Regions from separate parts of the Nonomuraea sp. NPDC050310 genome, predicted to be linked through region 2. Evidence: predicted binding sites of a transcription regulator. Region 2 holds the regulator's gene; each other region holds the start of a gene.

What was found. Region 2 encodes HrcA, which represses chaperone genes, less so after heat shock. Its sites were predicted from a motif close to TTGGCACTCTCNNNNNGAGAGTGCCAA; they were not measured.
Positions count from the first base shown of each region.
Region 1: a site for HrcA is predicted at 7,118-7,144, ahead of groES (co-chaperone GroES). Genes of this name have one in related genera too.
Region 3: a site for HrcA is predicted at 3,840-3,866, ahead of AB0I67_RS17310 (DNA starvation/stationary phase protection protein). Genes of this name have one in related genera too.

Region 1 covers NZ_JBFAKP010000001.1:318,112-328,304, forward strand. The annotation lists gene AB0I67_RS01685 (HigA family addiction module antitoxin) at 1-124, shown strand, start outside; gene AB0I67_RS01690 (1,4-alpha-glucan branching protein) at 357-965, opposite strand; gene AB0I67_RS01695 (DUF998 domain-containing protein) at 1,093-1,704, shown strand; gene AB0I67_RS01700 (hypothetical protein) at 2,352-4,199, opposite strand; gene AB0I67_RS01705 (methyltransferase domain-containing protein) at 4,412-5,608, opposite strand; gene AB0I67_RS01710 (MarR family transcriptional regulator) at 5,630-6,133, opposite strand; gene AB0I67_RS01715 (NAD-dependent epimerase/dehydratase family protein) at 6,236-7,072, shown strand; gene groES (co-chaperone GroES) at 7,234-7,548, shown strand; gene groL (chaperonin GroEL) at 7,624-9,246, shown strand; gene AB0I67_RS01730 (sigma-70 family RNA polymerase sigma factor) at 9,626-10,193, shown strand, end outside.
Region 2 covers NZ_JBFAKP010000010.1:123,142-133,334, forward strand. The annotation lists gene AB0I67_RS23700 (vWA domain-containing protein) at 1-436, opposite strand, end outside; gene AB0I67_RS23705 (SigE family RNA polymerase sigma factor) at 750-1,229, shown strand; gene AB0I67_RS23710 (hypothetical protein) at 1,226-1,858, shown strand; gene AB0I67_RS23715 (16S rRNA (uracil(1498)-N(3))-methyltransferase) at 1,863-2,588, opposite strand; gene dnaJ (molecular chaperone DnaJ) at 2,625-3,758, opposite strand; gene hrcA (heat-inducible transcriptional repressor HrcA) at 3,770-4,789, opposite strand; gene AB0I67_RS23730 (hypothetical protein) at 4,969-5,880, shown strand; gene AB0I67_RS23735 (DUF3097 domain-containing protein) at 5,877-6,698, shown strand; gene AB0I67_RS23740 (DUF4870 domain-containing protein) at 6,708-7,487, shown strand; gene hemW (radical SAM family heme chaperone HemW) at 7,513-8,730, opposite strand; gene AB0I67_RS23750 (glycoside hydrolase family 18 protein) at 8,900-10,156, shown strand.
Region 3 covers NZ_JBFAKP010000006.1:26,055-36,247, reverse strand. The annotation lists gene AB0I67_RS17320 (alkaline phosphatase PhoX) at 1-367, opposite strand, end outside; gene AB0I67_RS17315 (P-loop NTPase fold protein) at 472-3,249, shown strand; gene AB0I67_RS17310 (DNA starvation/stationary phase protection protein) at 3,297-3,764, opposite strand; gene AB0I67_RS17305 (MerR family transcriptional regulator) at 3,876-4,466, shown strand; gene AB0I67_RS17300 (VIT domain-containing protein) at 4,463-6,727, shown strand; gene AB0I67_RS17295 (arylsulfatase) at 6,798-9,038, shown strand; gene mmuM (homocysteine S-methyltransferase) at 9,061-9,921, shown strand; gene AB0I67_RS17285 (lysophospholipid acyltransferase family protein) at 9,923-10,193, opposite strand, start outside.

The DNA of each region.
Region 1 (10,193 bases), on a different contig from region 2:
CTTCGCGCGAGAGCTCGGTATCGCTCCCGGCATCGTCGTCGGACGGTTGCAGCACGACGGGATATGGCCTCGCAGGCAGGGTAACGGGCTCCGGAAGAAGGTGACCCTGGCCAGCGATCTGTGATGGGCATTGTCCGCCTGGTGTGAGCGACGGTGCGACGTCGCACGAGTTGTACACCGGTCCTGCTGAGTTGCGGTGTTCGGCCGGTTGACCTGGCTCTCGGCGGTGCGCGACCCGGATTGTGCTCGCAGGCGGGCGCCCGCGAGCGTTCAAGCCCGAAGCCCGAGCCGCGCCGCCCATCCGAGTTCCGCAGGTAAGCCAGGGAGTCGCGCCCAGGAAGCTATGCGCTGGTGAGTTAGCGCGCTACAACCAAGGGGCCTCGAGCGTGGGTCCCGGTCGTCGTCCGCCACGAACAGACGACGTGGCCCGTCGCCTCCGGCGCGGCGTGCAGGACCCGGTTCAGCCGCAATGCCCCGGCCAGTTCGGTGCCGTTCTGGTCGTCGGCCGCGCCCGCGGCGAGGTCGGCCTCGGAGAGAGCCGCGCCGGAGCTCGCGACATCCCGGTCAGGAGTGTCGCTGACGTCCTGGGCCTGTGCCTCGGCTCGTCCCTCGATCAACGCCACCAACTGCGCCACCAGCACCGGGTCGTGGCACCCGTCGTACACCCACCGCTTGCCCAGCACCCCGTGCTCCATGGTCCCGACCAGGGCGTCCTCGGCCCCGTCGAGCGGCGCTCCCCGGTAGGTGAGCGGCACCAGGTAGGTGACCGGCTGGTCGCCGGCGGCGTCGGTGACGATGAGGAACTCGATCCCGACCTCGCCCTCCGGGTCGTCGAGCCGGAAGCCGCCCGCCTTGGCCAGTTCCGGCGCTCCCGAGCCGCCCCGATACCAGAGCCGGGTAGGGAGCCATTCGGTCAGCAGTTCCAGCTTGGTGGGCTTCGCGGTGGTGTGGTGAATCTCCGCCATGCCGCCCATTGTGTACCGCACCTGTCGAAGGCGCACACGCACCTCACGGCCTCACAACTTCTGCGGTAGTCGCCAGCCTCCCCACGGATGACGCCGGGCCATCCACCTGCTCCCTAACGTCATCCCCATGAAGAACACAGTGATCGCCGGTGCCGCACTCGGAGCCCTCGCCTTCGCCGCCTCGGACGTGGTCAACACCGAGATGAGCGTCGTCGCCGAAACAGTGAGCCGTTTCGTCAACACCGACGCCGGCTGGCTGGTCACCGCCGGACTCCTGAGCATCGCCGCCGGCTCCGCGGCCCTCACCTGGCTGGTGGCCCGCAGCGGCGTCAGCCGCCTTGGCACCTGGCTTCTGGGCCTCTGGTCGGTGGGCATCCTCTTGGCCGCGATCTTCCCCGCCGACCCGCCCGGCCAGTGGGACAACCCCTCGGTCTCCGAGACCGTCCACGGATTGGCCGCCTGGGTCGCCCTGCTGTCCTTCGTGATCGCCAGCGTGGTGCTCGGCCGGGCCTTGCCGCGTGACCCCTTGTTCACCGCCACCACCGTGGTCGTCGTGGTGGGCCTGGTGCTCTTCATGGTCACCCTGGTCGACGCCATGGCCACCCGCTCCCTGCCCGCGGTCCTGGGCGTCACCGAGCGCATCGCGATCGGCGCCGACCTCCTGTGGATGGCTCTGTGCGCCCTCCGCCTCTCCCCGGTACGGCAGGCAGTCCGGCCCTCCGCGGCGGCTCAGCGCTGAGCAGGCCGCCGGGAACAGGCCTCTTGGGTACAGGTGCCGGCTACCCGCCAGCCGCGCCCCAGGTGGCCCCGCCGCGCTCATCCCCAACCACGCCGCACCACCAGGCCCGGGAGCAGTTACTCCCGGGCCCCACACCCTTCCGGGCGCCACACCGGCAGGCCCACCGACCCTCCAGGCTTTGGTGTCTCAGGCCGTCAACGATTGGCCACCAACCCCAGAAGCCTCCTCCCTCTCAAGACGACCCCAAAGACGCGGGAACCAGCCGCATCACCCGCCGCCGCAGGAAACCGCGTGGGTTAACGGGCACCGAAGGGCACCGGTAGGCCCTTGGAAGGGCGAGTCCAAGCAGTGAGGCGCAAAGCGCTCTCGGAGCGAAGACCGGTCCCGCGAGTAGGGACGGGTGAGAGCTCACCGGAGTCGAGATGAGACCACGTGGTCAACGGGGGTCGAAGGGGGCCGGGAGGCCCCCTGGGAAAGCGAGCCCGAGCCCCCTGGCGCGAAGCGCCCTCCGAGACGAAGGCCCGTGCGGTTGCGGGGTGGAGATCGCGTGGTCAACGGGGGTCGAAGGGGGCCGGGAGGCCCCCTGGGAAAGCGAGCCCGAGCCCCCCGGCGCGAAGCGCCCCCGGAACGAAGGCCCGAGCAGTGGGTCAGTCCTTGGGGCGGGACGGGCGGAGGAGGGCTTCGGCCAAGGCGAGCATGGTCTCCTCCAGGGCGCTGAGGCGCTTGGTGAGGTCGGTGGTGGCCGGCTCGATGATGCCGGTGACCGTACCCGTGAGTTCGTCCCGGTCCGGCCGGGCCTGGATGACCTCGGTGAGGGTGGTGGCCGCCGTGGCGAGGCGCTCGTCGAGGGCGTCGAGCCGCTTGACGTGCTCGATGGTGACGCCGTCGAGGAGTTCGCCGACCTGCTGGCTGACGGCGAGGACGGCGGGGAGCTGGCCGATGCGCTGGTTGACCGCCTCGACGTGGTCGTCGACGGTTTCGAGCTGTTCGCGGGTGGTGTCGGCGCGGGTGTCGAGGGCGTCGAAGCGGGTGGCGACGTGCTCGTCGAGGGCGCCGAGGCCGGCGTCGAGGCTGTTGAAGCGGGCCTCGTGGCGGGTGTCGGCGGTGGCGAGGCGCTCGTCCAGGGTGGTGAAGCGCTCGTCGAGGGTGGTGAAGCGGCTGTCGACGCGGCCGTCGAGGGTGTCGAAGCGGTCGTCGTGGCGGCGCAGGTGGCCGTCGATGGCGGTGAGGCGCTTGTCGGTGGCGACGGCGCGGGTGTCGAGGTCGCCGAGGTGGGTGTCGACGCCGTCGAGGCGGGTGTCGATGTCGGCCAGGCAGGCGTCGGCGGTTTCGATGCGCTTGTCGATGTTGCCGAGGCGGTTGTCGACGGCGATGAGGCGGCCGTCCACGCGCTCGACGCGGCTGCCGAGGCCTTCGAGGCGGCCGGCGAGGGCGTTCTCGGCGTGGTCGACCTGGGTGCTGATGTCCTCGACGCGGGTGCCGACCTGCTCGACCGCGCTGGAGAGGAGTTCGGTGGCGGCGGTGAGGTTGCCTTCGAGGCGCTCGCCGGTCGTCGCCAGCTTGTCGTCGAAGCGGCCGGCCAGCTCGGCGTGGCTGGTCTCGATGCGGCCCGCCAACCCGGCCTGGCCGGTCTCGAAGCGGCTCGAAAGCTCCGCGTGGGTGCTGTCGAAGCGGGTGGTCAGCTCGGTGTGGCCGGTGTCGATGCGGGCGGTCAGCTCCGCGTGGTCGGCCTCCAAGCGGCCGGCCAGCTCGGTCAGGCCGGTTTCCACCTGGCCGGAGACCTCCGTGAGCCTGGTCTCGAAGCGCCCGGACAGCTCGGTGAACCGCGTGTCGAGACGCCCGGACAGGTCGGTGAACCGCCCGTCGAGACGTCCGGACACGTCGGTCAGCTTGTCGTCCAGGCGGAGCGACAGGTCGGCGAGCTTGTCGTCGATCCCGTCGGACAGGTCGGCCACGCCGCCCTCGACGCGGTCGAGCCGCGCGGTGAGGTCGGACAGGGTCTTGTCGAGCCGGGTGAAGCGGTTGGCGGCGGCCTCCATGTGCCCGCCGAGCTGCCCCAGCTTGCCGGTGACGTCGGTGAGGCGCTTGGCGATGCCCTCGGTGCCCTCGATGACCGAGTGGAGCCGTTTGAGGGCCTCGTCGACGTTCTCGCCGACGGTGCCGACGTCGGCCCAGAGGCTGGGCAGTTCGGCGACAGGGGTGACGCGTTCGCCGACCACGCCGACTCGGTCGCCGACGACGTCGACGTGGTCGCGGACCGCCTCGACGTGCTGGGCGAGGCTCTCGGCCCAGGACGGCGGCCGGGTGGTGATGTCGTCGAGCCGCCCGCTGACGGTGTCGAGCACGCCGCTGAGGCCGCCGAGCTCGCGCTCGCGGACCTCGCGCAGCAGCCACTCCATGCCTTCGAGGCGCTGGCGGATCTCGTCGAGGACGGCGCCCTGGGTGCGCTGCTCGTAGACGTGGTCCTGGGCGGCGCGGGCGAGCAGCTCCCGCATTCGGTCGGAAACGGCCTGGCTGCTACTGCCTGGCTGAAGAAGGGCGACGTGGTTGGAATGATCCACCGAAAACTCCTTGCACTCGCCTACGGCATTTCAGCGCGGCGGTAGGATTGGTCCGGTTTGCCTAGGGGGAAAACTCCCGCGCGCCCACCCTAGCCTTTGGATCAAGGTTTCTTCTGTCGCTCGATAAAAGAGGGCGATTATCCGGTTTACGCAGGTGGATGCGGTGATCCGAGCAGCATGAAAGGCTTGTCCGCAATGCGGGTCAGGATAACGGTGGCGGTATTCGGGCCGGAAAGCCGGAGGTCCGCGCGCAGGCGCTCGATATCCACGGCGGAGCCCCGCTTTTTGATGGTGACATTTCCGACTTGGCGCTCACGGAGCACGGCGCGGAGGCGTTTCAGGGAGAAAGGCAGGGTGTCGTGAATCTCGTACCTTGCCGCCCATGGGCTGTCCACGGCCACGTCTGAGGTGATGTAGGCGATCATCGGGTCGATCAGGTGCCCGCCGACCAGGTCGGCGACCTCCGCCACCAGGTGGGCCCGCACGGCGGCGCCGTCGGGCTCGTAGAGGTACTTCGCCACCGGGCCGCTCGCCGCCACCGCGCCGGTGGGGGTCAGCGTGTGGCCGCCGGGCAGCAGCGTCGCCCGCCGCCGCGCGTGCTCCTCCAGCCCGGGCGGGGTGGGGTCGTGCCCGGCCAGGGGGCCGGTCCACAGGGCCGCCTCCTTGACCTCGCCGCGGTAGGAGACCCATTCCGCCTCCGCGTCCTCCGGAATCAGCTCGTACGGCAGGCCGGGCGCGACCTTCACGCACGCCGCCCGAGCTCTGGCCAGCAGGTCGAGGACGACGGGCCACGGCGGGGAGTAGGCGTTGGGGTCGAAGGTCCGCCCTCGGGCGGTCCGCCGGGCCGGGTCGGCGAAGAGGGCGTCGTACCCCGCCGGGTCGATCGATGCGGCGTCAGCCGTACGGACGGAGATCAGGTCGCCGAGCCCCAGCGCGTCGGCGTTGGCCTGCGCGACCGCGACGGTGAGCGGGTCGAGGTCGCACGCGTCGACGCGGCAGCCGGCGCGGGCCAGGGCCAGCAGGTCGCCGCCGACGCCGCAGCAGACGTCCACGACGTGCAGCCCGGCCAGCCGCCGGGCGCGGTGCGCGGCGACGTCGGCCCGGGTGGCCTGTTCGAGGCCGTGCGGGGTGAAGTACATGCGGGCCGCGTCCGCCCCGAACTTGGCCTGCGCGCGGGCGCGGAGGCCGGCCTGGGTGAGAGCGGCCGAGGTCAGGGCGGCGTCGTAGGTCTTCCGCAGCCGGGTGGCGGCGGCGACGGGGTCGGCGCCGGTGAGTTCGACCGCCTCGGCGAGGGCCGCCTGGCCGCGCGGGGTATGCAGGGCGAGGAAGGCGTCGAGGTCCACGTGTTCCGACGGTAGTGCACCTCACTCGGGGTCCGGCACGTCTCCCATCGAGATCAGCAGCTTGCGGAGCAGCCCGGCGAGCTGGTCCTGCTCGTCGTCGGTGAGCCCGGCGAGCATGCGGCGCTTGTTGGCGATGTGGCCGTCGAGCAGGCTGCGGGTCAGCCGCGCGCCCTCCTCGGTCAGCGTGACCAGGACCATGCGCCGGTTGCCGGGGGCGGGCCCGCGCTCGACCAGGCCGCGGGCGACCAGGCGGTCCATGCGGTTGGTGAGCGCCCCGGAGCTGAGCAGGGAGGCCGAGGCGAGGTCCTTCATGCACATCGTGTGCTCGGCGTTGCTGCGCAGCAGGGTCGCGAGGGTGTCGAACTCCCAGGTCTCCAGGTCCTCGCGGGCGAAGTGCTCCTTCATGCCCAGTTCGAGGCGGCGGGCGGCGCGGGTGAGGCGGGCGACGACGTTGGCGGGGGAGACGTCCAGGCCGGGGCTGGCGGCGACGCACTGACCGAGGAAGCGGTCCACGGAGTCTTCCATGCGTCCATCATATCGAAAACTTCGATGTTGAAATGTTCGCCGGAGTGAGCTAACGTCCTGGCTCGACGAAAGCTTTGATGTCGAAGTGTTTGAGGTGGAGACATGAAGATCCTGCTGGCGGGCGCGACCGGATACATCGGCGGCGTGGTGGCCCAGAAGCTGTTGGAGCGCGGGCACGAGGTGGTCGCCCTGGTACGGCAAGCAGGCCGCCTGCCGTACGAAGAGCGGGTGGCGGACCTGGCCGACCCGGTGGCGGTGGCCGCGGCGGTCACCCCCGACGTGGACGCGGTGGTGCACGCCGCCCAGCTCACCGGCGACCCGGAGGTGGACCTGGCGACGGTGACCGCGCTGGCCGCCAGGCCGGTGCACTACCTCAGCGGCGTCTGGGTGCTCGGCGAGACGCGTGACGGCACGGAGGACAGCCCGGTCGACCCGTACCCGATCGTCGCCCACCGCCCGGAGATCGAGCAGCTCGTCCTCGGCGCGGGCGGCTCGGTGGTCCGCCCGGGCGTGGTGCACGGTCGCGGGCAGGGCATCGTCGCCCTGCTCAAGTCCGTGGCCGCCGAGCGCGGCACGGGCGTCTACGTGAGCGCGGACGGGCAGGCGCCGACCTGGACCTTCGTGAACGTGGACGATCTGGCCGACCTGGTCGTGCTGGCCGCCGAGCGGGGTGTCTCGGGGGAGATCCTGCACGCGATCGCCGAGGAGGCGGTGCCGGTCGAGGAGGTGGCCGTGGCGGCGGCGCGCGCGGCCGGGGTGAAGCCCGAGGCCAGGCCGTGGCCGCTCGCGGAGGCCGCGCAGATGCTCGGCGAGCCCTTCGCCGGGGCGCTCGCGAGGAGCCAGCGTGTCAGCTCCGCGCGAACACGACAGGCTCACGGGTGGGTACCGACCCGTCTGGGCGTCCTGTCCGACCTGGTGGAAGGCTCGTACGCGCCCTGAAGCCGTTCGTGTTGACTGTCAAGCCCCGCTTGCATATGTTTCCTGTTGGCACTCTCCCCTTGAGAGTGCCAAACACAAAAGCGACGAGGCAGGTCTGACACCCGCGACGGCAGGCCGCTGGTCGCCTCTTCTAGATCAGTCAAATCTGAAGGGGAGGTCCGATCGTGACGACCGCCACCAAGGTTCCCGTTAAGCCGCTCGGCGACCGCATCGTGGTTCAGCCGCTCGAGGCTGAGCAGACGACCGCTTCCGGCCTTGTCATCCCTGACACTGCCAAGGAGAAGCCGCAGGAGGGCAGGGTCCTCGCTGTGGGCCCGGGCAACTGGGACGAGGACGGCGACAAGCGGATTCCGCTTGACGTCAAGGAGGGCGACATCGTCCTCTACAGCAAGTACGGCGGCACCGAGGTCAAGTACGGCGGCGAGGAGTACCTGGTGCTCTCCGCCCGCGACGTTCTCGCGATCATCGAGAAGTAAGTCGGATATGTCGAAGCCCCGGGTCCAGTCCTTCTGTGCCCGGGGCTTTCGACGCAGGAGAGGACTCAGCTAGCAATGCCGAAGATTCTGGAGTTCGACGAGTCGGCCCGTCGCTCGCTCGAGCGCGGTGTCAACGCGCTCGCGGACGCCGTGAAGGTGACCCTCGGCCCGCGTGGCCGCAACGTGGTCATCGACAAGAAGTTCGGTGCGCCGACCATCACCAACGACGGTGTCACCATCGCCCGTGAGGTCGAGCTCACCGACAAGTACGAGAACCTTGGCGCCCAGCTCGCCAAGGAGGTCGCCACCAAGACCAACGACATCGCCGGTGACGGCACCACCACCGCGACCGTGCTGGCCCAGGCCATGGTCAAGGAGGGCCTGCGCAACGTGGCCGCCGGGGCCAACCCGATGGACCTCAAGCGCGGCATCGACAAGGCCGCCCGCGCCGTCAGCGAGAAGCTGCTGGCCAGCGCCAAGCCGGTCGAGGACAAGAAGTCCATCGCCAGCGTGGCCACCATCTCGGCCCAGGACGCCAAGATCGGCGAGCTCATCGCCGAGGCCTTCGACAAGGTCGGCAAGGACGGCGTCCTGACCGTCGAAGAGTCCAACGCCATGGGTATGGAGCTCGAGTTCACCGAGGGCCTGCAGTTCGACAAGGGCTACCTGTCGGCCTACATGGTCACCGACGCGGACCGGATGGAGGCCGTCCTGGAGGACGCCTACATCCTGCTCACCCAGAGCAAGGTCTCCTCCATCGCGGAGTTCCTGCCGCTGCTGGAGAAGGTCGCCCAGACCAAGAAGCCGCTCTTCGTGGTCGCCGAGGACGTCGAGGGCGAGGCCCTGGCCGTCCTGGTCACCAACAAGATCCGCGGCACCTTCACCTCGGTCGCCGTCAAGGCTCCGGGCTTCGGCGACCGCCGCAAGGCGATGCTCCAGGACATGGCGATCCTCACCGGCGGCCAGGTCGTCAGCGAGGAGATCGGCCTCAAGCTGGAGAACGTCGGCCTCGAGGTGCTGGGCCAGGCCCGCCGCATCGTCGTCACCAAGGACACCACCACGATCGTGGACGGTGCCGGTGACGAGGCGGCCATCGAGGACCGCGTCAAGGAGATCAAGCTCGCCATCGAGCAGTCCGACTCCGACTGGGACCGCGAGAAGCTCCAGGAGCGTCTCGCCAAGCTCGCCGGCGGCGTGTGCGTGCTCCGCGTGGGTGCGGCCACCGAGGTCGAGCTCAAGGAGAAGAAGCACCGTCTCGAGGACGCGATCTCCGCGACGCGCGCCGCGATCGAGGAGGGCATCGTCTCCGGCGGCGGCTCCGCGCTGATCCACGTCGGCAAGGAGCTCGACGACCTCGGCCTGACCGGCGACGAGGCCACCGGTGTCGGCGTCGTGCGCCGCGCGCTGGTCGAGCCGGCCCGCTGGATCGCCGAGAACGCCGGCCAGGAGGGTTACGTCGTCACCGCCAAGGTGTCCGACCTGACCACCGGTCACGGCTACAACGCCGCTTCCGGCGAGTACGGCGACCTGATCGCCCAGGGCGTCATCGACCCGGTCAAGGTCACCCGCTCGGCCGTCCAGAACGCCGCTTCCATCGCGGGCATGCTGCTCACGACCGAGGCGCTCGTCGTGGACAAGCCCGAGGAGGAGGCCCCGGCCGCCGGTGGTCACGGCCACGGTCACGGCCACGGCCACTGAGCCTCCGGCTCACCGCACCATGTACGGCCCGCCCTCCGGGGCGGGCCGTTCGCGTTTCCGGCACAGGGTGCTTCCCGGGTACGGCATGGCAGTCCGGTGCGGTCTGGGATGTAACGCCCGCCCGCCTCAGGAGGATTGACCGGCAGATGGCGGCAAGCATCACAGGAAGGATGAAAAGTATTTCCTGCGTAAACCAACAGCCCCACTAAAGCGTCGCGCCCCATCTGCCAATTACTGCGCATTTCGGGTTATCTGGTGAAATATTCAGAGCACCCGAAAGGCTTAGTGTGGTCAATTGATTACGCGCGGTTATCGTCGCCTCAATGTGACCAATCCGTAGCCGTTCGCTATGACGACAGGGCGGATCAGCGCGGGCATCATGCCTATCGTGAGCGAGGGAAGCGTCGCCGACGCCAAAATTGGGGTAAGGCTCGCGTCGAGACTTCCGGCACGAACGGATGACTCCGAGCTTAGAGAACTGACGAGCCTGGCCGTGCAGGGGGATCGCGGCGCGATCGAATCCCTGCTCGGGGAACTGCGGCCGATGGTGGTGCGCTATTGCCGCGCCAGGCTGGGCCGGGTTTCCGGGCAATATCACATAGCCGATGATGTGGCACAAGAGGTCTGCATCGCCGTATTGTCCGCTTTGCCCAGATATAGGGATATGGGCAGGCCGTTCGCCTCCTTCGTCTTCGGTATCGCGGCGCACAAGGTCGCCGACGCGTTGCGGAGTTCGATCCGCTCCGCCGTACCGACGCAGGATCTCCCCGACGGGCCGGACGAAGGGCCGGGGCCGGAGGAGACCGTGGTCCGCTACATCGAGGTCGAGCACGCCAGGATGCTGCTGTCCCGGCTGCCCGACAACCAGCGCGAGCTGCTCCTGCTGCGGGTGGTCTCGGGGCTGTCGGCCGAGGAGACCGGTAATGTTCTGGGCATGTCACCGGGAG
Region 2 (10,193 bases):
GCCGTACCTGCACCGGGTGCCCGCACGTGCCCAGGTCGGCCCGCTCGGCCCACCGGACGAAGGCCCAGCCCCCGGTCACCGCGGCGGCGACCAGCACGAGCCGGAGGACGACGCGCCACCCGCGCTCGTCCCGCCGCCCGCCGGCCAGCCGGTAGAGGAAGGCCGCGACGGCCGCCTGCCGGGCCCGCAGCCGCGCCAGCCGGACGCCGACCCGGCCCTGCGGGGCCCGCGACATCCGCCACGCCGCCACCAGCACGGCCAGCGCGTAGCCGCCGGCGACGACCACGTTGGGCAGCAGGGGCGGGAGGACCGGCGCCAGGTTCAGCAGGCTGGCCAGGCCCTCCAGGACGACGGCGAGCCCGGTGAGGGACTCCGCCGCCGGCTTCAGGCAGGAGCGGAAGGGCGGCGTCTTCCGCCCGGGAGGGGGATCGGGCATAGTCTCACCTGGGTCCGACCCTATGCCGACCATGCCGTTGTGAATTGGTAATCCATCGTTTCGTGCGTTGGAAGATCCCCACGGTTAGGGTGAGTGTGCGACACTTCACCCGATAAATTCGACAGATTCAGGGTCGGGCGAGGCCACCTGGCGAGGACACGACTGGGTCATGCACCCCAAGGAACCGGGAAACCCTCCAGAACCGGAAGAGCGTAAACCCACTGGGAAGGCCGCGCGTCCCACTGATGTGACCACCGAAACCTTGCTGGCCGACAGGTCGCTCGGGGCGGTGCAAGTCGGGTGGGACGCCGACATGGCCGTGACCGCGCTCTACAGCGCGCACTTTCGGTCATTGGTGCGTCTCGCTGTGTTGCTCGTACGCGACATAGCGACCGCGGAGGAAGTCGTGCAGGACGCGTTCGTCGCCCTGCACGGGGCCTGGCGCCGGCTCCGCGACCCCGACAAAGCACTGGCCTATCTGCGACAATCCGTTGTCAACCGGTCCCGTTCCGTGCTGCGTCACCGCGCGGTCGTCGAGAAGTACGCACCCAAGGGCATGCCGGACGCCCCGAGCGCCGAGAACGGCGCCATCGGCGAGTTAGAACGTTCCGCCGTCATCGAGGCCCTGCGCTCCCTGCCGACCCGACAGAGAGAGGCCCTCGTCCTTCGCTACTACGGAGACCTGTCAGAGGCTGAGATCGCCCATGCGATGGGCATCAGCAAGGGCGCGGTCAAGAGCCACACCGCACGTGGCATGGCCGCCTTGCGTTCCGTCCTGGAGAGCATCACATGACTTCCCAGCGCCCCGACGATCACGGCGACCTGCTGCGCCGTGTGCTTCGTGCGGAGGCGGACCAGGTCGTGCCGTCTCCGGAAGGACTCGAGATCATCCGTGCCCGCATCTCGCGGCGCGGTGTCCGGAACCTGTTCTGGTGGCGGGCGAGTGCGGGCGTCGCGAGCGCGCTGCTCGTGGCGGGCACGGTCGTGATGGTCGTCCCCGAATGGCGCAACACGGTCATCACCAACGTCGTCGACAACGGCGGCACCCCCATCGGACCGGCCGAGCCGTCGTCCTCCTCCACCTCGCGCAGCAAGCCGCCGGAGCAGTCCCCGCAGGACCCGCCGGCCGTGCCCAACCCGGGCACGCCCACCGCGCGCCAGCCTCAGCAGCAGCCCAAGTCCCAGCGCGCCGAGTCCACCAGCCAGCCCTCGACCTCCCCCTCGCCCACGCCGACCGAGTGCCCCACGCCGGCGCCGGAGGAGAGCGACTGCCCCGAGGAGAGCCCGTCGCCCTCGCCCTCCGAGACCACCTCGGTGGAACCGGACGGCGCCTGCCCGGGCGAGGAGTGCCCGCCGGAGGAGAGCCCGGCCGACCCCGCGCCGACGATCGAGTACAGCCCGCTGGCCGAGCCGACCGGCTGAGCCGTCACCACCTGCCGGTGCGCGCGAGCAGGACAGAGGCCGCGGCGACGCCGGCCGTGGAGGTCCGCAACACCGTCGGCCCCAGCAGAGCCGGTACGGCTGCCGCGAACCGGTCGAGTTCCTCGTCCGCGATGCCGCCCTCCGGGCCGACCACGAGCACGATGTCGCCCTCGGCCGGCAGGTCGATCCGCGAGAGCCGTACCTCCGCCGCCTCGTGCAGCACGACGCCGAGCGCGGCCTTGGCGAGCAGCTCGGCCACCTGGGCGGTGCTCGCCTGCTCGGTCACCTCGGGCAGGTGGAAGCGCCTGGCCTGCTTGCCGGCCTCGCGGGCGGTGGCCCGCCACCGGGCCAGGGACTTGGCGGCACGCTCGCCCTTCCACTGCGTGATGCTGCGCTTGGCCGCCCATGGGACGATCACGTCGACGCCGGCCTCGGTCATCATCTCGACGGCCAGCTCGCCGCGCTCGCCCTTGGGCAGGCCCTGGACGACGATCAGGCGGGGGGCGGGCGGCGGCAGCTCGTAGCTGCGCAGCACCTCCAGGCGCAGGGCGTCCTTGAGCTGCTCGGTGACCACGCACTCGGCGACGGCGCCCCGGCCGTCGGTCAGGTCGACCCGCTCGGGCGGGCGCAGCCGCCGTACCGTCGCCGCGTGGCGGCCCTCGGGGCCGCCCAGCACGATCTCGCTCTTGCCGAACTCCAGCCGGTCGGCCAGGAACACCGGGACGCTCACGTCACCATCGTCCCACGCCCGCGACCGGGCGAGAGGTCAGCGGCCGTTGAAGGCGTCCCGCAGCCGGGAGAAGAAGCCCTGCTGACCGGGGGCGAACTTGCCCGGCGGCCGCTCCTCGCCGCGCAGCTTCGACAGCTCGCGCAGCAGCTCCTCCTGGGCCGGGTCGAGCCGCGACGGCGTCTCCACGTTGACGTGGATGAGCAGGTCGCCGCGCCCGGTCTCGCTGAGCCGCTGCACGCCGCGCCCGTACATGGTGATGACCTGCCCCGACTGCGTGCCGGGCCGCACGTCGATCTCCTCGGCGCCGTCGAGCGTCTCGATGGTCAAGGAGGTGCCGAGCGCGGCGGCGGTCATCGGGATCTGCACGGTGCAGTGCAGGTCGTCGCCCCGCCGCTCGAAGATCTCGTGCGGGCGCTCGACGATCTCCAGGAACAGGTCGCCGGGCGGGCCGCCGCCGGGGCCGATCTCGCCCTCGCCGGCGAGCTGGATGTGCGTGCCGTCCTCGACGCCCGCCGGGATGCGGACCTTGATGGTGCGCCGGGTGCGGACGCGGCCGTCGCCGGAGCACTCCTGGCAGGGGTGGCGGATGATGCTGCCGAAGCCGCCGCACTGCGGGCAGGGGCGCGAGGTCATGACCTGGCCCAGGAAGGACCGGGTGACCTGGGAGATCTCGCCGCGCCCGTGACACATGTCGCAGGTGTCGGGGTGGGTGCCCGGCGCGGTGCCGGCGCCCTCGCAGACCTCGCAGCGCACGGCGGTGTCCACGTGCAGCTCGCGGGTGGTGCCGAAGGCCGATTCCTTCAGGTCGAGCTCGACGCGGATGGTCGCGTTGCGGCCACGGCGGGCGCGCGAGCGCGGGCCGCGCTGGCCGCCGCCGGTGCCGAAGAAGGCGTCCATGATGTCGCTGAACGGGAAGCCCTGGCCGAAGCCGCCCGCGCCCGCCCCGGCGTTGGCGAAGGGGTCGGCGCCGAGGTCGTACATCTGCCGCTTGTTCGGGTCGGACAGGACCTCGTAGGCCTGGGTGATCTCCTTGAACCGCTCCTGGGTCGCGGGATCGGGGTTCACGTCAGGGTGCAGCTCACGGGCGAGACGGCGGTACGCCTTCTTGATCTCGTCCTGACTCGCCTCACGCCGGACCCCGAGGGTGGCGTAGTAGTCGCTGTTTGCCACTTATCGACCTCTTATGAAGCAGCCAGGATCTGGCTGACGTAACGTGCCACGGCGCGCACCGCGCCCATGGTGACGGGGTAATCCATCCGGGTGGGGCCGAGCACGCCCAGGCGGGCGAGCTGCTGACCGCCAGAACCGTATCCGGTCGCCACGATCGACGTCCCCCGCAGTCCGCTGTAGGGGTTCTCCGAGCCGATCCGGACGGTGAGGGCGGCCGGGGTGTCCGGGGACGTCTCGCCCAGCAGCCGCATGAGCACGACCTGCTCCTCCAGCGCCTCCAGCACGTCCCGCAGGCCGCTGGAGAAGTCGGCGCCGGCCAGGTTGGCCGCACCGGCGAAGACGATCTTCTCGTCGTGCCGCTCGACCAGGGTCTCCAGCAGTACCGACAGGATCGTCGCCACGACCGGGCGGTCCTCGGCCGGCACCCGTTCGGGCAGGTCGGCGACCAGGTCGGGCACGGCGCTCAGCCCGCATCCGTCGAGGCAGGCGTTGAGGACGGCGCGCAGGTGCGCGATCCGGGCCTCCTCGATGACCTCGGGCAGCTCGATCACCCGCTGCTCGACGCGGCCGGTGTTGGTGATCAGCACCAGCATCACGCGGCGGTCGGTGAGCGGCACGAGTTCGACGTGCCGCACCGTCGAGCGGGTCAGCGTGGGGTACTGCACCACGGCGACCTGGCGCGTGAGCTGGGCCAGCAGGCGGACGGTGCGGGTCACGACGTCGTCGAGGTCGACCGCGCCGACCAGGAACGTCTCGATCGCCCGCCGTTCGGCCACCGACAGCGGCTTGACCTGCGAGAGCCGGTCGACGAACAGGCGATAGCCCTTGTCCGTCGGCACGCGGCCCGCGCTGGTGTGCGGCTGCGCGATGTAGCCCTGCTCCTCCAGCACCGCCATGTCGTTGCGGACGGTGGCCGGGGAGACGTTGAGGTTGTGGCGCTCCGCGAGCGCCTTGGAGCCCACCGGTTCGTTGGTGGACACGTAGTCCTCGACTATGGCGCGGAGGACCGCGAGTTTCCTGTCGTCGAGCACGTGCTCACCTCCTGCGTCGACCTTACCGAGAACGTCAGATCTGGCACTCTGTGTTCCCGAGTGCCAAGTGTACGGCGCGCGCCCGCGTGGTGCGATAAGGCCTGCTTGGCCCGTGCCGCGAAGGGGCCCGGGGACCCCGGTATGGCGATATGTGGCGACATGGAGTCAGACTGCTAGATATGACCGACGATTCCCAGACCCCGCCCGAGGACTCCACCCGGCGCGTGTCGCGGGACGACGTGCCCCCGCCCCCTCCCGGCCAGCCTCCCACCGGCCCCCAGGCTCCGCCGTACCAGCAGCCTCATCACGGGTCGGGCCCTCAGTACGGGCCCGGCCCTCAGTACGGATCCGGCCCTCAGTACGGATCCGGCCCGCAGTACGGCCCTGGTCCCCAGTACGGCGGGCCGCCGCCGCCCCAGGGCGGGCCCGGTCAGCCCCCGCCCGGGCAGCAGCCGCCCTACGGCGGGTACGGCCAGCAGCAGCCCTACGCCGCGCCCCCGCAGTACTTCCAGCAGCCCTACGGCGCCCAGCCCTACCAGCAGCAGCCGCGCCCGAAGGTGAAGCCGTCGCTGTGGTGGATCGGCGGCGCCTGGGCTCTGGCGGTGGTCGCGGCGATCGTCGGCGGCGTCCTGTTCGTGGCCAACCTGTCGGAGTCCGGCTTCGGCCCGGTCCGGACCTTCGCCTCCGGGGAGCAGGTCACCGTCCGGCTCGACCCGGCCGACGAGCCGACCCTGTACTACACCGGCCCGCGCGCCAACTACACCTGCAAGAGCCTGGGCGACGCCCAGCTCTCCCAGGCCACCGGCAACGAGACGGTGACCATCAACAACCTCACCTGGCACGTCATCGGCAGGGTCAGCGTGCCCTCGGCCGGCGACTACCAGGTGCTGTGCACCACGCAGGAGCAGGTCGCCGGGCGCTTCGGCGTGGGCGCCGCCCCGCTCAAGGGCCTGGCCGGGGTGCTGGGCGGCATAGGCGGGCTGATCCTGCTGTCGCTGGGCGGCTTCCTGGTGGCGGTCGTCGTCACGATCGTCGTCCTGCTGCGCCGCAGCGCCAATCGCAAGCGGCTGCTGCTACCGTCCCAAAGGTGACGCGATACGACGGAGACGTGCTCGCGGGCAACTGGCGACGGCCGCTGAAGGGCAAGATCCCCCAGGTGCCCGCGGAGCTCGACCTGGTGGTCGAGGACGCCGACAGCGGTTTCTGCGGCGCGGTGGTGGGCTGCGACAAGGAGGCCGTCACCCTGGAGGACCGCTTCGGCCGCCGGCGGCTGTTCCCGCTGGCGCCCGCCGCCTTCCTGCTGGAGGGCAAGCCGGTCACCCTGGTCCGCCCGGCCGCCGCGCCCCGCGGGCCGGCACGGAGCGCCTCGGGGTCCATCGCGGTCGAGGGGCTGCGGGCCCGGGTCGCCCGCGAGAGCCGCATCTACGTCGAGGGCGTGCACGACGCGGCGCTGGTGGAGAAGATCTGGGGCCACGACCTGCGGGTCGAGGGCGTCGTCGTGGAGTACCTCGAAGGCGTCGACCACCTGGCGGCCATCGTCGAGGAGTTCGGGCCCTCCCCGGATCGCCGCCTGGGCGTGCTGGTCGACCACCTGGTCGCCGGGTCCAAGGAGAGCCGCATCGCCGCTCAGATCACCTCGCCGCACGTGCTGGTGGTCGGGCACCCCTTCGTCGACATCTGGGCCGCGGTCAAGCCGTCGGTCCTGCGCATCCCGGCCTGGCCCTCGGTGCCCAAGGGGGTGCCGTGGAAGGAAGGCGTCATCGCCGCGCTCGGCTGGCGGATGGAGCCCGCGGAGGCGTGGAAGCGCATCCTGGGGTCGGTGTCCTCCTACGCGGATCTGGAGCCCGAACTGCTGGGGCGGGTGGAGGAGCTCATCGACTTCGTGACTAACCCGGGTGACTCCGATTAGCCTCGGAGCATGAGTCAGCCCTCGGACGACGACGCGACGCGGCGTATCCCGAACTCCGACGCCCAGCCAGGTTACGGACAACCCGGTCACGGCCCGCAGGGGTACGGCCAGCCCGGCTACGGACAGCAGGCCCCGAGCCAGCCGGGCTACGGGCAGCAGGCGCCGAGCCAGCCCGGTTACGGACAGCCCGGTTACGGGCCTCAGGGCTACGGCCCGCAGGGCTACAGCCAGCCCGGCTACGGGTACGGCCAGCCGCCGAGCGCTCCGGCCGGATACCAGCAGGGCTATCAGCAGGGCTACGAGCAGGGTCACCAGCAGCCCGGGTATCAGCAGCCCGGGTATCAGCAGCCCGGCTACCAGCAGCCCGGTTACCAGGCCGGTTATCCGCAGGCGGGCTACCCGCAGGCCGGTTACCAGGCCGCCCCGGGTTACGGCCAGCCGTACACCCCGGGCGTGTACGGCCCGCGTCCCGGCACGGACGACACCTCGATGGCGATGCTGTCGCACCTGCTGGGCATCCTGACCGGCTTCGTCGGCCCGCTGATCATGTACTTCGTGAAGAAGGACCAGTCGCCCTACGTCCGCGACCAGTCCGCCGAGGCGCTGAACTTCCAGATCACCGTCTTCATCGCCTACATGGTCAGCCTGTTCCTCACCATGGTCTTCATCGGCTTCCTGCTGATGTTCGCGGTGTGGATCTGCGCGCTGATCTTCGAGATCATGGGCGCCGTCGCGGCCAACCGGGGCGAGCGCTTCCGCTACCCGATCAACATCCGCATGGTCACCTGACCACACCCCACGCCGGGGGCCGGCGCTACGCCAGGTCGCGGATCAGCGCGTCGGCGAGCAGCCGTCCCCGCAGGGTGAGCAGCATCCGCCCGCGCTTGAACGCCTCGGTGTCGAGCAGCCCGTCGCCCAGCGCCCGCGCCACCGCCGTCCGCGCGCCGGGCGCGACGTCGGCCAGCGGATAGCCGGAGTCGAGCCGCAGTTCGAGCATCAGCCGTTCGACGCGCTGGTCGTCCGCGCTGAGCAGTTCGCGGGCGTGGGCCGGCGAGCGGCCCTCGGCCAGGCGTTGCGCGTAGGGGGCGGGGTGCTTGACGTTCCACCAGCGCGTGCCGCCCACGTGGCTGTGCGCGCCCGGCCCCACGCCCCACCAGTCGCCGCCGGTCCAGTACAGCAGGTTGTGCCGGCAGCGCCCGGCCTCCGAGGTGGCCCAGTTGGAGACCTCGTACCAGGTGAAGCCGGCCTCGCTCAGCATCCGGTCGGCGATGAGGTAGCGGTCGGCCGCGGTGTCGTCGTCGGGCATCGGCACCTCGCCGCGCCGGATGCGCGCGGCCAGCTTGGTGCCGTCCTCGATGATCAGCGCGTAGGCGGACACGTGGTCGGGCCCGGCGGCGATGGCCGCCTCCAGGGACGCCCGCCAGTCGTCGTCGCTCTCCCCCGGCGTGCTGTAGATCAGGTCCAGGTTGACGTGCTCGAACCCGGCCTTCCTGGCCTCCTGTACGGCGACGCCGGCCCTGCCGGGCGTGTGGTGGCGATCCAGGACGCGCAGCACGTGCTCGCGGGCGCTCTGCATGCCGAAGCTCATCCGGGTGAAGCCCGCCTCGCGCAGCGTCTCGAGGTAGGCCTGGTCGACCGACTCCGGGTTGGCCTCCGTGCTCACCTCGGCGCCCGGGGCGAGCCCGAACTCGGCGTCGATCGCGCCCAGGATCCGGCCGAGGTCCTCGGCGGGGAGCAGGGTGGGCGTGCCGCCGCCGAAGAACACCGTCTGGACGGGCAGGTCGGTCTCCCCCAGCACCCGGCGGGCCAGCCGTACCTCCTCGATCGCGGTGTCGGCGTAGTCGCGCTGCGAGGCGCCGGGGCCGAGCTCGGAGGCGGTGTAGGTGTTGAAGTCGCAGTACCCGCAGCGGGTCACGCAGAAGGGCACGTGGACGTAGAAGCCGAACGGCCGCTCGCCCAGGCCGGCCGCGGCGCTCGGCGGGAGCTCACCGGTCGCGGGGACCGGATCGCCGTCGGGAAGGGTGGAAGGCACGTCTCCAAGTGTGCCGCCTCCCCACCAGTGCCCCGCTCACCAGCCGCTCGAAGGCGCACTCAGGGGGAAACCCGGCGCCCGGGCGGGGACCCATTGACTGGCCGTCCCCTCCGTCCTACGATCCGCTCAACTTATAGGAAAGTTTCCTATAAGTTCGAGGAGCCGCCCTGTGAAGAAGATCGTCCTTCTGCTGGCCACCGTTCTCGGCTTATCCCTGGTCTCCGCCGTGCCCGCCGAAGCGCACCGTGACTACAAGCGTGTCGCCTATTTCATCCAATGGGGCATCTACGGCCGCAATTTCCATGTCAAGGACATGGACACCAGCGGCGCCGCCGCCAAGCTCACGCACATCAACTACGCCTTCGGCTTCGTCAACGCCGACTCCGAGTGCTACTCCGCCGACCCGTGGGCCGACTGGCAGCGCCCGGTCCCGGCCGAGCAGAGCGTGGACGGCGTCGCCGACGAGCCCGGCCAGGCGCTCAACGGCAACCTGAACCAGCTCAAGAAGCTCAAGGCCAAGCACCCCGGCCTGAAGGTGCTCATCTCGCTCGGCGGCTGGACCGGTTCCAAGCACTTCTCCGACGCCGTGCTCACCCCGGAGTCGCGGGCCAAGCTCGCCAAGTCCTGCATCGACCTGTGGCTGCGCGGCAACCTGCCCGGCACGCCCGACGGCACCGGCGCCGGCGTCTTCGACGGCATCGACCTCGACTGGGAATGGCCCGGCTCCGAGGGCGCGCCCGGCAACGTGATCCGGCCCGAGGACAAGCAGAACTTCACCGCCTTCGTCGCCGAACTCCGCTCCCAGATGCGTGCCTACTCGCGCCGCGCCCAGCTCACCGCCTTCCTCCCGGCCGCCGCGGCGAAGATCGACGCCGGCTTCGAGGTCGCCAAGGTCTTCGGGCTGCTCGACTTCGCCACGATCCAGGGCTACGACCTGCACGGAAGCTGGGACCCGATCACCGGGCACAACGGCAACCTCTTCACCGACCGGCGTGACCCCAACCCGGTGAAGTTCAGCGTCGACCAGACCGTCCGCGACTACCTCTCCCGTGGGGCTCCCGCCCGCAAGATCGTCGTCGGCGTGCCCGCCTACGGCCAGGGCTGGACCGGCGTCACCGACCCCGGCCCCCGGGGCGACGGCCTCTGGCAGCCCGCCACCGGCCCGGCCCCCGGCAAGTGGGCCGCGGGCAGCGAGGACTACAAGGACCTCGCCGCCAAGCCCGGCAAGCGCTACCGCGACGTGCGGACCGGCTCGTTGTGGCTCTACGACGGGAACGAGTTCTGGTCCTACGACGACCCGGCCTCGTTGACGCAGAAGGCGCTGTACATCCGGCTGCGGGGGCTGGGCGGGTCGATGATGTGGTCCATCGACCAGGACGACAGCACCGCCTCCCTCACCACCGCCCTCTACCGCGTCCTCCGGTAACCCTTCTCCCGCGTCCTCCGGTAACCCTTCTCCCGCG
Region 3 (10,193 bases), on a different contig from region 2:
GGACGGTGCCGTCGGCGGCGAAGCGCAGCGCCGAGGCGCCGCCCACGAGGGGCACCTCGGAGTTGGAGACGTAGATCCAGCCCTCGCCGTCGGGGAAGCACGCGCCGCCGTCGGGCGCGGGGTGCCAGGCCAGGCCCGCCACCCGGCGTCCGGTGCGCGCGATCACCCGGCCGGTGAAGCCCGCCGGCAGCGCCAGCCCGTCGGCGTTCGGCGCCTGGAGCGGGCCGTAGGTGGCCGGGGCGGCGGAGACCAGGGGCCGCCCCGGTCCTTCGGCGGGCGTCAGGGGCCGGCCGGCCGCCTCGCACCGCCAGAGGGAGCCGGTGAGCGCGGCGAGGGCACCATTGCGGAGGAGAGTTCTGCGCAACATGGGGACCATCCGACCTGAACGAGATGAATGAAGCTGCCGGGCGACGTCAAACTCTCTGCAAACGCTACGCCGCTGCCCGCTGCGATTCGGCACATTCCTCGCTCATGACTGCGGCTGTGAAGCTGGCCCCCCGGATCGCCTCGCGCCGGGCGCTGGTGTTCCTCGACGGCGAGGCGGCCCGGTTCGCCCACGCCCTGCGCGTGTCCGGTTTCGAGGTGACCATCGACCCGGGCGAGGACCCCCGGCCCGTGCTCGACCGCTTCCTGGCCGCCGCGGAACCGGGCGAGCTGCTGCTGATCCGCTGGCCGTCCGGGGCCGGCTGGGGACCGACCGCGTTCACCAAGCTGATCATGGACTTCGGCCGGGAGGTGGCCGCCTCCGGGGCCACCGCGCTGCTGCTCGTGGTCGACTTCGGGTGGATCGTGCGCAGCGACCCCGCCGACCCCGGCGGCGCGGCCCGGCTCAACGTGCCCGGCGACCCGCCGGTCGCCGCCGCGGCCCTGACCGCCTCGCTGTCGGCCGCGCCCGGCGGGCCGCAACCGCCCGGCGCGGCCCCCTCGCTGACCGGCGTCCTCGCCGACGGCCTGCTCGCCGCCGGCGGGCCGCTCACCGTCCAGGAGCTGTACGGCCTGGCCCGGCGGCACTTCGAGCGGCTCGGCTCCGACCTGTCGCCGATGTTGTTCAGCCACGGCGACATCGAGGAGGTCGAGGTGCGCGACGGCCGCAGCGACCCCGGCCGCGCCGGCGCGAGCCTCGACACGGCGGCGCGGAAGCTGGCCGAGGCGGGCGAGGAGGTGCCCGGCACCGCTGGCGAGATCGTGGCCCGGCTCTACGACCTGCACCTCGGCTCGGAGGCGCAGTGCCTGCTGCGCCGGGCCGGGCTGCTGCCGGGCGAGCTCACCCGCGAGGCCGCCGCCCTGCTCGGCTGCCCGGGCGGCTACGCCGAGCTGGAGGCGTGGGGGCTGACCGGCCCGGCGCACCCGGCGGTGCGCGAGGCGGGCCTCGCCCTGCTCGACGCCGCCGAGGCCGCCCTGGTCTCCGGCCTGCTGCGGCGGCAGAAGGCGCACGCCCGGCCGGCCCCGCCGCGCACCCGGCTCACGCCCGACCGGTGGACCCTCGACGACCGGCTCGGCCACCGGGTCTACGCCGAGGCCATCGCCGCCTTCATCCGCCACCCGGACACCGCGCCGCCGCTGACCATCGGCATCAAGGGGCCGTGGGGGGCGGGCAAGACCTCGCTGATGCGGATGGTGCGCGAGCTGCTCGACCCCGGCTCGGCCGCCACGCTCAAGCTGGCCGCGGCCGCCACCGAGGTGACCAACGCCGAGGTGCTGGGGCGGTTGCGCGAGGGCGGCGTGCCGTACGAGCGGGCCGAGGCGGTGGCCGGCTCGGGCTGGCGGCCGACGGTGTGGTTCAACCCCTGGATGTACCAGAACGGCGAGCAGGTCTGGGCCGGGCTGGCGCACGAGCTGATCAGCCAGATCACCGGCCGGATGTCGCGCACCGACCGCGAGCGCTTCTGGCTGGAGCTCAACCTGTCGCGCATCGACCGGGAGGCGGTGCGGCGGCGGCTGTACCGGCTGGCCTTCACCCGGCTCCTGCCGGTCGCGCTCGGCCTGGTCTTCACCCTCGTGCTGGCCGGGGCCGCCTGGGCGGCCTCCTCGATGCTGCCCTGGCTGTCGGACGCCGCCGCGGCCATCGCCTCGGCGGGCTGCCTGGCCTCGCTCGCGGCGGGGACCGTACGGCTGGGCCGCTTCTTCGCCGAGGGCGCGGGCGGGGCGTTCGGCACCCTGGTCAACCAGCCCGACCCCTTCCTGCAGAGCGGCGTGCTGCCCGAGCACGCCTACGGCGACAAGGCCGGCTTCCTGCACCTGGTGCAGACCGACATGCGCCGGGTGCTCGGGCTGGTGGCGACCGAGGAACGGCCCCTGGTGGTCTTCGTGGACGACCTGGACCGCTGCTCCTCCAGCACCGTCGCCCAGGTCATCGAGGCGATCAACCTGTTCCTGGCCGGCGAGTTCCCCAACTGCGTCTTCGTGCTGGCCATGGAGCCGGAGATGGTCGCCGCGCACGTCCAGGTGGCCTACCGGCAGCTCCTGACCGAGAGCATCGGCTGGCGCTTCCTGGAGAAGATCGTCCAGCTTCCGCTGAGCGTGCCCCTGCTGGACGACGAGGAGCGGCTGCCGGCGTACGTGCGCGCCCTGCTCGGCGTCCCGGAGGAGCCCCTGGACGCCCCAGCGCTCGCGCCCCCGCCACGGGCGGCCGTGCCGGCGCAGGTCGCGCGCGGCAAGCTCGCCGCGGGCCGGACCGTCGCCGACCCGGGCATCGTGGAGGAGCTGGAGCGGCTGATCCGCGAGCAGCGGCCCTCGGTCGACGGCCTGGACGAGGCGGCCGAGCGCGCCCAGGCCTCGCTCGGCTTCGCCGGGCGCAACGGGCGGCTGACCGAGCCGGCCCGGGTGGCCGCCGACCGCGTCTTCGCCGACCTCTACCGCGACGAGAACGCCTGCCGGGCGATCGAGGCGGCGCTGCCCGCGCTGGGCCTGCGCAATCCACGCGAGGTCAAGCGCTACCTCAACGTCTTCCGGTTCTACTCCTTCGTCACCTACCGCCGGGCGCAGTCGGGGCGGCCCCGGGCGAGCGACGCCGAGGTCGCCAAGCTGGCGGCGCTCACCATCCGCTGGCCGCACCTGCTGTCGACGCTGACCCGCGAGTCCCATCCCGGCGCGACGCTGCTCGACCGGCTGGAGGCGGCGGCCCAGCGGGGCGACGGCGACACCTGGGTGCGCGCGCTGCTGGAGGCCGGGCTCCAGGGCGAGGAGGAGCTGCGGCAGTTCCTGGCCACCCGGCCGCTGATCGCCCGGCTGGCGGCCGAACTGCTGTAGACGCGCGAAAGCCGGGGCTCACGACCCCGGCTCGTCGTCGCAGCGCGTCAGCGCTGGGCCTGGAACATCCAGTGCTGCTTGTCGATCTCCTGGGCGACCGCGATGAGCAGGTCCTGGCTGACCGGGTCCGGCTCGTCGGTGGCCTCGATGCGCTCGCGCATGCGCTGCGAGACGCCTTCCAGGATCTCGGTGATGGTCACCACGACCTTGCCGTCCTCCAGCCAGCCGTGCTCCGGCTGGCGGATGCGGGTGGACTCGGCCACCGTCGCCGACCGCCCGTCCGGGTTGACGCCCAGCGCCACCGCGCGCTCGGCGATGGTGTCGGCGTGCTCCCTGACCACCGCGGTCAGCTCGTCGAGCTGCAGGTGCAGCGGGCGGAAGTGCGGTCCGACGACGTTCCAGTGGGCCTGCTTGGCCACCAGCGACAGGTCGATGAGGTCGACGAGCGCGCCCTGGAGGGCTTCGGCGACGGTGTCGCGCGCGGCGCCGGACAGCGGACCGGTGATCTGAGCCATGAGTTCGTACCTCCGTCGTTCGGCGTTGCAACTACACCTTTTCCAACGCATTCGGCCGTCCGGATCTTCCGCACATTGACAGTGCAACAATGACAGTGTCACTGTGGGGGCATGAGCGAGACCTGGACCATCGGCGAACTGGCGCAGCGGGCGGCCGAGGCGTTGCAAGCCGCCTCGCCCACCGGCAGCGGCCGGGTGCGCGACGTGCCCGGCGAGCGCCTGATCCGCTGGTACACCACCATCGGCCTGGTCGACCCGCCGCTCACCCGGCGCGGCCGGGTCGCCCAGTACGGCCGGCGGCACCTGCTCCAGCTCGTCGCGGTCAAGCGGCTGCAGGCCGAGGGCCGCTCGATCGCCGAGATCCAGGTCGCCCTGGCCGGCGCCACCGACGCCACCCTCGAACGGGTCGCCGCGGTGAGCCGCCCGCGCTTCTGGGCCGAACGCCCGGCCCCCCGTCCCACCGCCACTCCCAGTCCCAGCCCGCGGCCCGCCCCCGCGCCGCCCGCCCCCGCCGCCTCGCCCAACGGCGCGGGCCCGGCTCAGGCGGCCTCCGGCCACGCGGTCCACGGCGTACGGCTGGCGCCGGGCGTGGTGCTGGTGCTCGACGGCGCGAGCCGTACCCCCTCGGAAGAGGACCTGCAAGCAGTCATGTCCGCGGCCGGACCCCTGGTCGAGGTGCTCGAGGAACGGAGACTCGCATGAAGATCACTTCGCTGGACCCGAGCCGCAGCCGGCCGGTCGAGGAGGCCGGGTTCGGCGCGCTGGAGACCGAGCGCGGCAACCTCCCGCTGGAGAGCCTCGACGTGGACGCGCGGCTGTCCGGCCTGGTGGCCGGGGTCGAGGTCGCCCAGGGCTTCCGCAACCCGTTCGACGTCACGCTGGAGGCGACCTACGTCTTCCCGCTGCCCGACCGCGCCGCGGTGACCGCCTTCCGGATGGAAGCGGCCGACCGGGTCATCGAAGGCGTGCTCAAGGAGCGCGGCCAGGCCCGCGCCGACTACGACCAGGCCATGGCCGAGGGCCGCCGCGCGGCGATCGCCGAGGAGGAACGCCCGGACGTCTTCACCATCCGGGTCGGCAACCTCGCCCCCGGCGAGCGGGTGAGCGTCCGGCTGACGCTGAGCCAGCCGCTGCCCTACGAGGACGGCGCGGCCACCTTCCGCTTCCCCCTGGTCGTCGCGCCGCGCTACATCCCGGGCGCTCCCCTCGACGGCCCGCAGGCCGGCGCGGGCACGGTGCCCGACACCGACGCCACGCCCGACGCCTCCCGGATCACCCCGCCGGTCCTGCTGCCCGGCTTCCCCAACCCGGTACGGCTGTCGCTGACCGCCACCGTCGACCCGGCCGGCCTCGACCTGCGCGAGGTCGCCTCCAGCCTGCACGTGGTGGAGCAGGAGGGCGGCACGGTCAGCCTGCGCCCCGGCGAGCGGCTCGACCGCGACTTCGTGCTCCGGCTGGCCTTCGACGCCTCGACCGCGCTCCAGCTCGACGGCGAGGGCACCTTCGCGCTCACCGTGATGCCCCCGGACGTGCCCGAGACCCGGCTGCCCCGCGACGTCGTGCTCCTGCTCGACCGCTCGGGCAGCATGGGCGGCTGGAAGATGGTCGCGGCCCGGCGGGCGGCGGCCCGCATCGTCGACACCCTCACCTCGGCCGACCGCTTCGCCGTCCTGGCCTTCGACAGCGTGGTCGAGCCGGCCTTCGACGGGCTGCGCGAGGCGAGCGACCGCGAGCGCTTCCGCGCCGTCGAGCACCTGGCCCGGCTGGAGGCCAGGGGCGGCACCGAGCTGCTCGAACCGCTGCGCCAGGCGGTCGGCCTGCTCGGCGAGAGCGGGCGCGAGCGCGTGGTCGTCCTGGTCACCGACGGCCAGGTCGGCAACGAGGACCAGATCCTGGAGCAGGTCGGCAGGGCCCTGTCGGCCATGCGCGTGCACGTCGTCGGCATCGACCGGGCGGTGAACGCGGGCTTCCTCGGCCGCCTGGCCGGGCTGGGCGCGGGCCGGTGCGAGCTGGTGGAGTCGGAGGACCGGCTCGACGCGGCCATGGAGCAGATCCACCGCCGGATCGGCGCGCCGCTGGTCACCGACCTGTCCCTCGACGGGCTCGACACCGAGGAGGTCACCCACCTCGGCTCGCTCTTCCCGGGCGTGCCGCTGCAGGTGTTCGGCCGCTACCGGGCGGCCGGGCCGGTGACCGTGCGCGGAGTGGCCGCCGGGGCGCCGTGGGAGCAGGTGGTCGAGCCGATGGTCACCGGCCACAGCGCCCTCAAGGCGCTGTGGACCCGCGCCCGGCTGCGCGAGCTGGAGGACCGCTACGCCATGGGCGAGCACGCGCTGGAGGCCAGGATCGTGGAGCTGTCGCTGGCGGGCGGCGTGCTGTGCAGGTTCACGGCCTATGTCGCGGTGGACACCCGGGTCAGCGCCGACGGGGCGCCGGAGCACCACGTCATCCAGCCGGTCGAGCTGCCCAGCGGCTGGGAGCCGCCGGTCGCGGCGGCGCCCATGATGATGATGGCCGCGCCGGCCGCCGCGCCGCGGGCCTCGTTCCTGGAGTCGGCGCAGCCGCAGTTCCAGGCCGCGGCGGGACCGCCGCGCGGGTTCGCCAAGCGGATGCCCGCGCCCGCCCCCGGCCGCGGGGTGGACCAGGACCGGGAGCAGGGCCGCGAGCAGCTCGCCGCCGAGCTGGCGCGGCTGCGGGCGGTGCCGGCGGCCGATCCGGCCTACCTGGCCGACCTGGGCAGCAGGCTGGCCGCGCTGGCGACCTACCTGCGCGGGCACGGCCTGGCCGACGAGCTCGTCACCGAGCTGGCCGAGCTGGCCGAGGCGCTGGAGCGCGCCGAACGGCCCGGGGCCGACGTCGCCGGGCTGCGGCAGCGGGCCATCGACGTCCTGACCGCGCTTACGGGCGAGCCCGGCGGCTCCGAGGCGGGCAAGCCCCGCCGCCCGTTCTGGAAGCGCGGCTGACCCGCGGGCGGGCGCGGATCGGTGGAACTTCGTTCTGTTCTGCCGGTCCGCGCCGCCGTACACTCCAGAAATGATCACCTATGACGGCTTCGAGGGCCGGGTGGGACGCACCTTCGCCGGGTCGGAGTCCTGGTGGCCGCCGCGCCCCGCCCCGCCGCCCGGCGCGCCGAACGTGGTGATCGTGCTCGCCGACGACGTCGGCTTCGCCGACCTGGGCTGCTACGGCTCGGAGATCCCCACCCCGCACCTGGACGAGCTGGCCGCCCAGGGCGTGCAGTGGACCGACTTCCACACCACCCCGATGTGCTCGCCGACCCGCGCCGCCCTGCTCACCGGGCTCAACCCGCACCTGGCCGGAGTCGGGCACATCGCCAACTCCGACCCCGGCTTCCCCGGCTACGCGGGCGAGATCGCGCCGGACGTGCCGACCCTGGCCGAGCTGCTGCGCGAGGCCGGCTGGAGCACCCTGGCCGTGGGCAAGTGGCACCTCACCAAGGACTCCGACATGTCGGAGGCCGGCCCCCGGCACGCCTGGCCGCTGCAACGCGGCTTCGACCGCTTCTACGGCTTCCTCGACGCCTTCACCAACGCCCACCAGCCGCACCGCCTGATCAGCGACAACTCCCCGGTCGAGGTGGACGCCCACCCCGAGGGCTACTACCTGACCGACGACCTCACCGCCGCCGCCGTGCGCCTGGTCCGCCAGGCCAAGGCCGCCGCCCCCGAGCGCCCGTTCCTGCTCTACCTCGCCCACGGCGCGGCCCACGCCCCGCTCCAGGCCCCCGAGGCGGACATCGCCCGCTTCCGTGGCCGCTACGACGCCGGCTGGGACGAGATCCGCCGCGAGCGCTTCGCCCGCCAGCAGGCCACCGGCGTGCTCCCGCCCGGCCTGGACCTGCCGCCGCGCAACGCCGAGGAGGGCGACGAGGTGGCGGCCTGGGACTCCCTCTCCCCCGAGCGGCGACGGCTGTTCGCCCGCTACATGGAGGTCTACGCCGCCATGGTCGCCGGCCTCGACCGCAGCGTCGGCGAGCTGCGCCGCGCCCTGGCCGACCTCGGCGCGCTGGACGACACCGTCTTCGTCTTCCTCTCCGACAACGGCGCCTCGCGCGAGGGCGAGGAGCACGGCACCACCCAGTACCTGCGGACCCTGCTGTCGAAGAACAGCCGGCACGACCGCGAGGACCCGGAGGCCGACCTCGCCCGCCTCGACCTGGTCGGCGGGCCCCGGGTGCTGGCGCACTACCCGCGCGGCTGGGCCATGGCCTCCAACACCCCGTTCCGGCTCTACAAGTGCAACGCCCACGCCGGCGGGCACAGCGTGCCGTTCCTGCTGTCGTGGCCGGCCGGGCTGGCGGCCCGGGGCGAGCGGCGCGACCAGTGGGCCTACGTCACCGACGTGCTGCCGACGCTGCTGGAGCTGGCGGGGCTCGACGCGCCCCCGGTCTCCGGCGTCTCGCTGGTGCCGGTGCTGCGCGACGCGCAGGCCGGGCACGCCCACCGCGAGCAGTACACCGAGCTGCAGGGCCATCGCGGGTACGTGCGCGACGGCTGGGAGATCGTCACCCGGCACGCGCCGCTGACCCCGTTCGGCGAGCACGAGTGGGAGCTCTACCACCGCGCCGACCGCACCCAGGCGCACGACCTGGCCGCCGAGCACCCGGACCTGGTCGCCGAGCTGGCCGCCGCCTGGGAGCAGGCCGCCCGCGCCAACCGCGTCTACCCCCTGGACGAGGGCTCCCGCCTGCGCTACCTGCTGCGCCCGCCCTGGCACCGCGAACCCGGCCCAGTACGGCTGACGCCGGACCTGCACACCCTGGAGCGCTGGACCGCCCTGCAACTGATCCAGTGGCGTTCCTTCACCGTCGAGGCCGCGATCGAGGCCCCCGGTGACGGCGTGCTGGTCGCGCACGGCGGCCAGGGCGGCGGCTACGTCCTGCACGTGGAGCGCGGCGAGGTCTGCTTCACCCACAACGGCTTCGGCGAGCTGCGCACCCTGCGGGCCGGCCCGCTCGGCGAGCACGTCCGCGCCGAGGTGCACGCGCCCGGCGGCTGGCGCTGGGACGTCACGCTCAGCGTGGACGGCGAGCCGCGCGGCACCTTGACCGGCCTGCCGATGCTGGCCGGCTTCTGCCCGATGGAGGGCATCGACGTCGGCATCGACCGCTGCTCCCCCGTGTCGTGGGAGCACGGCGCCAACCGCTTCACCGGCCGCCTGCGCGAGGTGCGCTACACCCCGGGCGCCTACGCGCCCGACGCCGGGGCCAACTGGGTCGAGCTGGTCAGGGAGCTCGGCCTGCGCTACGCCTGACCGGCCCGGCTAACCTGGGGAGATGCGTTCCCTCATCCTCGACGGCGGCCTGGCCACCCATCTCGAAGCGCTCGGCGCCGACCTGAGCGACGAGCTGTGGTCGGCCCGGCTGCTGCTCGAAGACCCGGCGCTCATCCGCCGGGTCCACGCCGACTACTTCGCCGCCGGCGCCGGCGTCGCCACCACCGCCAGCTACCAGGCCTCGCTGCCCGGTTTCGCCGCCCGCGGCCTGTCCGCCGCCGAGGCCGAGCGGCTCATGCGCTCCTCGGTCCGGCTGGCCGCCGAGGCCCGCGACGAGCACGGCGCCGGCCTGGTCGCCGCCTCGGTCGGCCCCTACGGCGCCTACCTGGCCAACGGCGCGGAGTACACCGGCGCCTACGACCTCGACGAGGACGGCCTGCTGGAGTGGCACCGCCCCCGCTGGGAGATCCTCGCCACGTCCGGCGCCGACCTGCTGGCGATCGAGACCATCCCCTCCGTCGCCGAGGGCCGCGCGCTGGCCCGGCTGCTGCGCGAGACGCCCGACGTCGAGGCGTGGGTCGCCTACTCCTGCCGGGACGAGGGCCACCTCAACGACGGCACCCCGATCGAGGAGGCCGCCGCGGTCTTCGCCGACATCCCGCACGTCATGGCGGTCGGCGTCAACTGCACCGCGCCGCGGCACATCCCGGGCCTGGTCGAACGCCTGCGCGGCGGCAAGCCGGTCGTCGTCTACCCCAACTCGGGCGAGACGTGGGACGCGGCCGACCGCCGCTGGCTGGGCCTGGCCGACCCCGTGGAGTACGGCGAGGCCGCCGCGAGCTGGCCGGCCGAGCTGATCGGCGGCTGCTGCCGCACCACCCCCGAGCACATCCGCCAGATCCGCGAGCACCTGGCGGACTGAGTCACTTCCGGGCGGCGGCCGCCTCGGCGCGGGCGGCCCGCTCCATCTCCACCCGGGCGCTGGCGGCGTACTTGTCGACGTACTCCTGCCCGGACAGCTCCATCAGCGCGTACATGATCTCGTCGGTCACCGCGCGCAGCACCAGCCGGTCGTCCTCCATGCCGTAGTAGCGGGAGAAGTCGAGCGGCTTGCCGAAGCGCACCCCCGGCCGGATGCCGAGCTTGGGCAGCGGGTGCCCGGGCGGCATCATCTCGAAGGTGTTGACCATGGCC